Regions from separate parts of the Paenibacillus sp. EKM206P genome, predicted to be linked through region 2. Evidence: riboswitches for the same ligand, from Rfam matches in the RefSeq annotation. Region 2 holds a riboswitch; the other holds the start of a gene.
The links. A riboswitch is a leader RNA that binds a small molecule or an ion and turns the genes downstream of it on or off. The one in region 2 is predicted to bind ZMP and ZTP.

Region 1 (4,421 bases), on a different contig from region 2:
ATATGTAAATAACCATGAGATAACCTGCATATTGCCATACAAACACAATGACAGTTCCCCAAAAAGCAGTTGGCCCATCACCCAGCCACGGCAGTTTAAAAAAGGAAAGCCCTGTTGCCTCCCCTACCGCAGAAAAGCCGCGTACAAATATAAATTGCCAGATGAAGCCGAGCAGCAAGCCGCCAATCATATTGGGCATAAAAAATACAGTTCGCAGTGCATTACGGGTACGCAACGGTTTGGTAAGTGCATAGGCTAGGAAAAAGCCAATCAGGTTCGTTAGAATGACACCACATACGGTAAACCGAACTGTAAACCAGAACGCATTACGGAAATCTGGATCATCCCTAAATATATGAACGTAATTCCCTAGCCCGAGCCATCGGATATTTTCAGATACTCCATCCCAGTTCGTCATGGAATAATACAGCCCCAGCAGGAACGGAATGACCATAATCAAGACGAAAAACAACGCCATCGGTCCCACAAATACGAGCTGCTGCAATAATTGCGCGGATTTTCTTTGACTCAATGTAATCACTCCTTTGTCGTAGATATAAAGGAAAGCGCACATAAACCTTTACTGTAATCGCTTATTACCCAAAAATGTAAGTTTCGAGTCGTTTGGAAGCAAAAAAAGGCTGTTCTCCTCCGGCTTACGGAAGGAAAACAGCCTATAATATAAAGATTATGATTGTCGATGAATTAGTATTGAGTTCCTGAATAAATCGGGAACTTATCTGTTAACTCGCCAACCGCTTGGCTTGCTTTGGACAATACAGTATCATCTTTCGGGTTTTTAAGGGTTTCAGCAATGATTTTACCGATTTTGACCATAGCCTCTTCATCCATCCCACGAGATGTTGCAGCAGGTGTACCAATACGAATCCCGCTTGTTACGAATGGACTGGTCGGATCAAAAGGAATCGCATTTTTATTGACCGTGATGCCCACGGAATCCAATACATGCTCCGCTTCTTTACCTGTGATATTCAAATTGCGCGTATCCAACAGCATCAGATGGTTATCCGTACCACCGGATACAATGTTAATCCCCTCAGCCAACAGTGTTTCAGCCAGCACCTGTGCGTTGCGGACTACATTTTGCGCATAGGTTTTGAACGATGGCTGGAGCGCTTCACCCAAAGCAACCGCTTTGGACGCGATCACATGCATCAGTGGCCCCCCTTGAGTACCAGGGAAAATAGCTTTATCAATCGCTTGCGCCCATGCTTTGCGAGTCAGAATCAGACCCCCACGCGGACCACGCAGCGTTTTGTGTGTCGTTGTTGTTACAAATTGGGCATGCGGAACTGGACTTGGGTGAATTCCCGCTGCCACAAGACCTGCGATATGTGCCATATCCACCATGAACAAAGCACCTACATCATTGGCAATGGAAGCAAAAGCTTCAAAATCAATAGTACGCGGATATGCACTCGCGCCAGCTACAATCAGACGAGGGCGGTGCTTGAAGGCTGCCTTGCGCACTTCATCGTAGTCGATGCGGAAGTTGTCTTCGCGCACACCATAGGCAGCAAAGTTATACAACAAGCCGGAAGCGTTAACCGGACTTCCGTGTGTTAAATGGCCACCATGCGCCAGATTCATACCCAGTACAGTATCTCCAGGTTTGAGAGCTGCCAGATACACCGCCATGTTGGCTTGTGCTCCAGAGTGAGGCTGCACGTTAGCATGCTCAGCGCCGAACAGTTCTTTTGCTCGGTCACGTGCGATGTCTTCAACGATATCTACATGCTCACAGCCACCATAGTAGCGTTTGTTTGGGTAACCTTCAGCATATTTATTCGTCAGCACGGAGCCCATGGCTTCCATTACTGCTTCACTGACAATGTTCTCGGATGCGATTAGCTCGATATTGTGGCGTTGTCGTTTCAGTTCAAGTCCCATTGCTTCCATCACTGCTGGGTCACTTTTACGCAGGTGTTCCATCATGATTGATTACTCCCTCTCCATAGTCAATTGTTGGGTATACAAGCTAACGCCTGCTCCTCTGTTGGGTACCTCATCATCATTGCAAAAACGATTAGTACAAACATGCCGCCATGCCAAATGCTAATCGCAGTTTCCGCCGACTTCTTGCTCCAGACTGTACACCGCCCGTTGTCCGCCAATAAGTGGAGGACGGGTGAACGCCGCTGTCACACGTGCTTCGCCAATCCAGCGAAGGCTTGGGCGAAACGGAACAGCAATCGGTCGCAGATGCATGCCAATCAGCGTTTCGCCGATGTCTATCCCGGCATGAGCCTGCACGTTCGCCGCCAAACACGCGTCGCTCATAGAACGATAGGCGACGGTAGCCATAGAGCCTCCTGCTGTACGAACAGGAACAGCCGCAACCTCCATCAGTCCCAGTCGCTCCAGTACAGCCCGTTCAACGACCAACGCTCGGTTCAAATGCTCACAGCATTGAAACGCTACATCAAAGCCATACTGCCTGCGAACGGACTCTACTCCAGATAACAGTTGTTGAGCCACATCGAGCGCTCCCGCCGTGCCAATTCGACTTCCAGCCACTTCACTTGTGCTAACGCCGATAACCAGCAGGCGACCAGCCCTGAGACTGGCTGCTTCTGCGATTTCCCGCACAACAGAAGTGGTCTGTGCTTCTAGCGAAATCTCATGATCCAATTGTCCCACCATTGGAACCTCCTTTGGTTGAACAGCCTCTCAGAGACTAGGCACGGTCTCATGCCCCAAGTTCAACACACTCTCTCCTGATCACAATCTCACTATATTATAGCCGATGTTTCAGATTTCGAGCAGAAAAAATGGAAGAACCTTTGAAGGAATCAACCCTCAGCTAAACATCTGGCATAACTTGTATATGAAAAAAGAGCAGTCCACACCTATGTGGAATTGCTCTTTTGCCCAGGCGACCGGCCGTATATCCGATGCTCCATCGTGGTTAATCCCACTTTTGTCGCCAGTTACATCGGATTCTCATTTTTCCACCTTATCTTAACGGATTAACCGTCGAAAATCAACAGATTCCGTACAAAATAGATGAGTAAGAGCGATTTTATTCGGAAGAGGCCTTTAGCTTGTCCAGCAGCTTATGCAGCGCCGTGCGGATTTCCGCAGCTGTGACATCGTAGTCTTCTCGTGAACCGCCAAACGGATCTGAAATATCAAAGCCCGGAATCCGTTGGTGTAATTCAATCATTCGTTCACGCTCCTGCGCCGATAGCTCTTGTCCAAGTGAAGCCATCAACTGCTGTGAAGCATATAAACCGTCCAACTCCTGTACATCATTCAACACCGCATCCCGGTTCTCCACATATTCCTTAAGCGTAAATACTTTGCCCGCCGTTTGGGGAAAGCGCTGAATTACGTGCTGTTTATGTCCTTGCGTCAAGGTTAAGATCAGATGTGCCCACCCGGCAAGCCCGTCGCTCAAAGGGGTTGAAGTGATCTGATCGGATATATCGTGATCACGTAGAACCGCCTCTGCATGTCGGGATATCGGCGTGCCTTCCATCGCTGCCACTCCCGCAGAACGCACTTCCAGTTCTAGTCCATGCTCAGCAGCCAACTTACGCAGCATCCCTTCAGCCATTGGACTACGACAGGTATTCCCAGTGCATACAAATAAGATATTCTTCAACGTTTTCACCCCCCGTATGTTAAAAAATATATAAACAGAGGATTACTATAATCCTAATCCCTTACTTTAACCCTGCACTTATTTTACACTGTCTGCGCTAAAATCAAAACATAAACATAAAGCCGAATGCCAGCAAAATGGCACCGCCCACTGCTTCCCCGTAATCTCCTAGATTGCGGCTGACCTTGCGACCCAGCAGCAGGCCCAACATCGCCATTGCTCCCCCGCAAAAACCAAATGCCAGAACAGACAGCACCAGATCACTCTGGAACATCCCCAGTGACACTCCTACAGAAAATGAATCCACGCTCACCCCAAGTGCAAACAGCAAAAGACCTAAAGGCGAACGATGATCCAATACCTGTACGCCGTCCCCTTTGAAGGAATTATACACCATATGCCCGCCTAAAAGGATGAGTAGCCCCCCTGCGAAGTAGGTCGTCACATGACCTAATAAAGAACTCATATAATGGCCTGTGAAAATTCCCAGCAATGGCATCAGAATGTGAAAAAAGCCAATAACAGTGCTGATGCGCAGCACGTCTCGCAGGCGTATCCCCTTCATGCCGATCCCTACGCCCAGCGATAACGCATCCATTCCTAGCGCTACCGCCATGATCAGAATCGTTACAACCTGCCCGGCATGGGCAGAGGCTACCAGCATACTCCATCCCTCCATTATCCGTCTGTTCTTGTACACGTTATGCGGACAAGAGGCAAATCAGTACAAGCATGCACTGAAAGTACCCAATACCGAGAAGAGGAGGGAGGAAAATTTAATATAAGAGGTTGT
Region 2 (4,421 bases):
TGAGTAACCTGTGACCGTTTCACCCCAGAACCATAACCGTCCTTGTCGATCAATCGCGAGATTGGAACTTCCATTGGTCTTAATTATTTTGATGTCCGATAAGGCTTGAATCTGCGATACGGATAAAGTTTCGGACGGAGTTACATTTTTATCAAATTCTTTGGGCCATGTCCATACAGTACCGTCTTTCTTTAAGGCTATGTTTTTGGAGACAGCAGTAATATCCTTTAATGATGGAACAAGCTCGAAGCCCTGCAAGGACCTTGTATTTTTCCATACACTTCCGTCCTTCTTCAAGAAGATCCAGCGTTCCTCATATTGCGGTCTTTTTTCATAGTAACTATCCAATTCTGTAACATTTTCGATGCCGGATAGGGTTTGAAAAGGAGCAAAGTTGCCACCATTTTCGATTCGATCAGCGGATAATACGGTTCCTTCGGCGTTTAGGGCGAGCACATGATCATTCATAATACGCACGTTTATGATGTTTGGTAGTCCTTCCAGAGAAATGAATTTCACGGATTCAGAAATGTTGTTTCTTGGCACATACCAGGCGGAATGATCTTGTAAGGTAAATATCAGATCGCCTTCCTGGATTATATTCGAAAATGTTCTTACAACGTTTGGCTTATCCTCTACACGAGTCGGTACGGATTGATTATAGCCCCATAACCACAAGCTCCCATCGGATTGAATCAGACTCCCGGAATCATAGGAGCGAATACGGGACGCCGATTCATCACCGGCCCCCCATGCACTGGAGCTGAACAATAACAGCGCGATCATACTGATTAACAGAGTACGTCTTTTCATGCGTTTTTCCTCATTTCTTCATCAATGTATATAAGGTTAAATAACGCCTTGGGGAATATCTCCTTATCAATAGACGAAGAATATATAGAAAAGTTTTCCACAAATCGTTGGATTCCAATAAAATAGCCTCCAAACCCACGAGCAGAGGCGGGTTTGAGAGGCTATTTTTTGAGCATGGAAGCAGAATATGACTTGGGACGGGTTCTTCCAATGGTCAGCCCGTTATTCGGCTGCGCACCATCAATAAGGTTTGTTCTTTGATTTGTCCGATTTCACGGAGGAGTGCGGCTGTTTTAGCTTCGTAGGATTGTTTGACATCCAAATCTTTCAGCGAAGCAAGGTTAATGTCGACGGTAAGCAGGGCAGATTGAGCGGCGGCTTCGAACAGGATCGCGCCGATGCCAAGATCCGAAATCACATTTTTATTGGACACTTCCACAATGTTATAGGCTTGCGACAATCCGTCTCGGCATACTTCCAGCAGGCGCATGGGTACCTCAATGGCAGCGATCACCGCTGTCTGTAAGGAATGGGTACGATAGCGCTTTTCTTCGTCTGTTTCCTTGGGCAAACGCAGGGCAGTCATATACTGTTCAAAGGATTGGATGTCTGCGACCATTAATTCCTCACAATGTGTAGACAATCTTTCCATGCTGCTAATGACGTCCGTGATTTGTTCATGGATGTGCGCGTATTTTTCTCCTTGTGAAAGGTTGGCGGTCATGGAGGTCATAGCCGCGCCTAGTGCCGCAGCCAGTGCGGATACACTTCCTCCGCCAGGGGTAGGAGCTGCACTTGCAGCCTCTTTCAGAAAATGTCCGATGGAATGATTCCACGACAGTTCACTCATGAGTAAACCACCTCTCTGGAGTAGTGTTGCAGATGTATTGCTTTGAGCAGATTTTTGTACAAAATCGCAGTCGTTAAGGTGCCAACACCGCCGGGAACCGGAGAAATAGCATGTACTTTTTCCCCCACGTCTAAAGCGGCATCTCCCACTATTTTTCCCTCTAGCGTCTCATTAATTCCCGCATCTACCAAAATCAAACCGGGATGAACCATATCTTGCGTAATCACATCAGGGCATCCGACTGCCACGAAGGCAATGTCTGCATGGCTCAGATGCTCTGCAATATCACGCGTACCTGCATGACAGGCGGTAACGGTGGCGTTTTCTCTTTGCAACATGTGGAAAAGGGGAAGTCCCACTGTCTGTCCGATGCCCACGAGCGTGACATTTTTGCCTGCCAATGTGTGACCGTAATGCTTGAGCAGCTCGATACAGGCTTGAGGTGTTGCGGGATATAGTCCGGCGTCACCTGTTACAGTAGCCAGCTTGTTATCGGGTGTAATCCCATCAATATCCTTGTAGGGGGCAATGGATTGTTTAATAACGGAGGCGGAAAGATGTTGGGGAAGCGGCAGTTCCAGCATAATGCCATGTACATGGGATGCATCGTTCAGACTGCCGATCAGGTGCAGTAGCTCGGTTTCGCTAACATGACGATCAAACGTATGGAGATGAAATGAGATGCCCAGCTTCTCCGCTATTTTTTGCTTGGTCCGTGCATAGTATGCAGATGCCGGATCACCTTCTACCAATAGGGTTGCCAGATGGGGACGGTGTCCTTGCTGCTTCATTTCTTCTACCTGTGAACGGATCGTTGCATATACTTGCTCAGCTGCTTCTTTGGATTTCATGATAATAGCCATAGTCCGAGCCTCCTCTGAATTTATTGCATAATGGAATCAACAGGGTGTCATGGTCTTGTAAAACGAAAAAAAGTATTTGCACAAGGTCGTCAAGACAGACGAATCCTCTGCAAATACTTCTCCCAGGCGAACGGTACGCTTTTTTTGTATGCTCCCTCGTGGTTCATTCCACTGACTTCGCCAGTCACATACAGCGTTATTATACCTTATATTTTAACAAACAATCATCAGAAAAGAAACCCGCGAACATTTGGAAAACGGGTTATGTTACTTGTCTATATGACAAATGTCATATACACGAACTGACGTTTATGACTACAGCGCCTAGAGCGTTCTCCTTATACTGAGATTAGATCAACATGTACGCCTAACAGGATCAAGGTATAGGCGTCATCTTTAAGGAGGATCATAATGAGTATGACACAACTCCCATTAGCCCAATTGAAAAAAAATATGGCTCCCTACGAGAAAATAAACACGAAATCCAGCGTTCTGCAACTTATCAATACCTTGGGTCCACTGATCCTATTGTGGTATGCTGCTTATCTTAGCCTGTCGGTCTCGTACTGGCTGACGCTTCCCATTGCCATTGTTGCATCGGGGTTTGTGGTACGGACGTTTATTATTTTTCATGATTGTGGTCATCAATCCTTCTTCAAAAGCCGCAAGCTGAACGACATTGTGGGAACGATTACAGGTATTATTACGCTCTGCCCTTATCACCAATGGAAAAATAGTCACGCGATCCACCATGCAACCAGCAGTAATCTGGATAAAAGAGGCACAGGTGACATGTGGGTGCTTACGGTAGAAGAGTACACAGAGGCTTCCACATGGACACGGTTGGCCTATCGCATATACCGAAATCCTTGGGTTATGTTCGGACTAGGTCCGATCTATACTTTTTTGATTTCCTATCGCTTTAATATCAAGACAGCCAAACGCAAGGAAAAAATGAACACTCATGTGACGAATATATCCATCGTTGCATTGTATGCACTGTTGTGCTGGGCTATTGGATGGCAGGCCTTCCTTCTCGTACAGGCACCTATCTTTTTTGTATCCGGTATGTTGGGAATCTGGTTGTTCTATGTACAACATCAATTTGAGGATTCGTATTTTGAGCACGATGAAGAGTGGAGTTATATTAATGCAGCCGTAGAAGGCAGTTCTTACTACAAGCTTCCTAAAGTATTGCAATGGATTACGGGCAATATCGGATTTCATCACGTTCATCACCTGAGTCCCAAAGTTCCAAATTATAATTTGGAAAAAGCACATGAAGCGACACCGTTACTTCAAAAGGCGACCACGATCACAGTGAGTAGCAGTCTGCAATCGTTGAAGTTCCGACTTTGGGATGAAAATACGAAAACCTTTTTGACCTTTAAACAAGTGAAGCCGCTCCTCAGCAAACGTGTAGCAGTTACGAAACCCATGCCTACACCTGTTGTAGGCACAGAAAGAAAATAACATTGAACAAAACCTGGTATGATAAGATAAGGAATATAAGTCATGTGAAGTAGAAGAGGGTGGGCAGGATGCAAAAATGGTATCAGATCTTCCAAAGAAATACAGGGCTTAGCCCTTATGTTTGGGTCGTCTTTTACATCCTGCCCTTTTACTACTTTAGCTCTTCATCTACAGGTCATATTATTTTGGGTACTGCTATTATTTTGGTATTCTTTGCATGTTATGTACTGGCTTTTGTCTCAAAAGGCTGGCTCATATACTTTTGGACCAGTGTACAGATTGCCATATCGATTACCATGACACTGCTGTTCAGCTATATGTACTTTTCCATATTTATCGCCTATTTGATCGGTAATATTAAAAGTAAGGCTGCATTTACGACGCTGTATATTATTTTAATGGTTATTACGATTGGATTGATC

Region 1: it holds a riboswitch for ZMP and ZTP, as region 2 does, so the genes downstream of both, G9G53_RS06105 (TIGR01440 family protein) here and G9G53_RS20775 (bifunctional 5,10-methylenetetrahydrofolate dehydrogenase/5,10-methenyltetrahydrofolate cyclohydrolase) in region 2, are expected to answer to the same signal.

The regions. Positions count from the first base shown of each region.
Region 1 is NZ_JAAMNQ010000002.1:511,089-515,509, reverse strand. It holds gene G9G53_RS06115 (carbohydrate ABC transporter permease) at 1-532, opposite strand, end outside; gene G9G53_RS06110 (serine hydroxymethyltransferase) at 706-1,956, opposite strand; gene G9G53_RS06105 (TIGR01440 family protein) at 2,077-2,664, opposite strand; ZMP/ZTP riboswitch at 2,884-2,965, opposite strand; gene G9G53_RS06100 (low molecular weight protein arginine phosphatase) at 3,044-3,628, opposite strand; gene G9G53_RS06095 (manganese efflux pump MntP) at 3,732-4,292, opposite strand.
Region 2 is NZ_JAAMNQ010000012.1:75,779-80,199, forward strand. It holds gene G9G53_RS20765 (stalk domain-containing protein) at 1-813, opposite strand, end outside; gene G9G53_RS20770 (cyclodeaminase/cyclohydrolase family protein) at 1,028-1,663, opposite strand; gene G9G53_RS20775 (bifunctional 5,10-methylenetetrahydrofolate dehydrogenase/5,10-methenyltetrahydrofolate cyclohydrolase) at 1,660-2,526, opposite strand; ZMP/ZTP riboswitch at 2,640-2,724, opposite strand; gene G9G53_RS20780 (fatty acid desaturase) at 2,938-3,999, shown strand; gene G9G53_RS20785 (sensor histidine kinase) at 4,068-4,421, shown strand, end outside.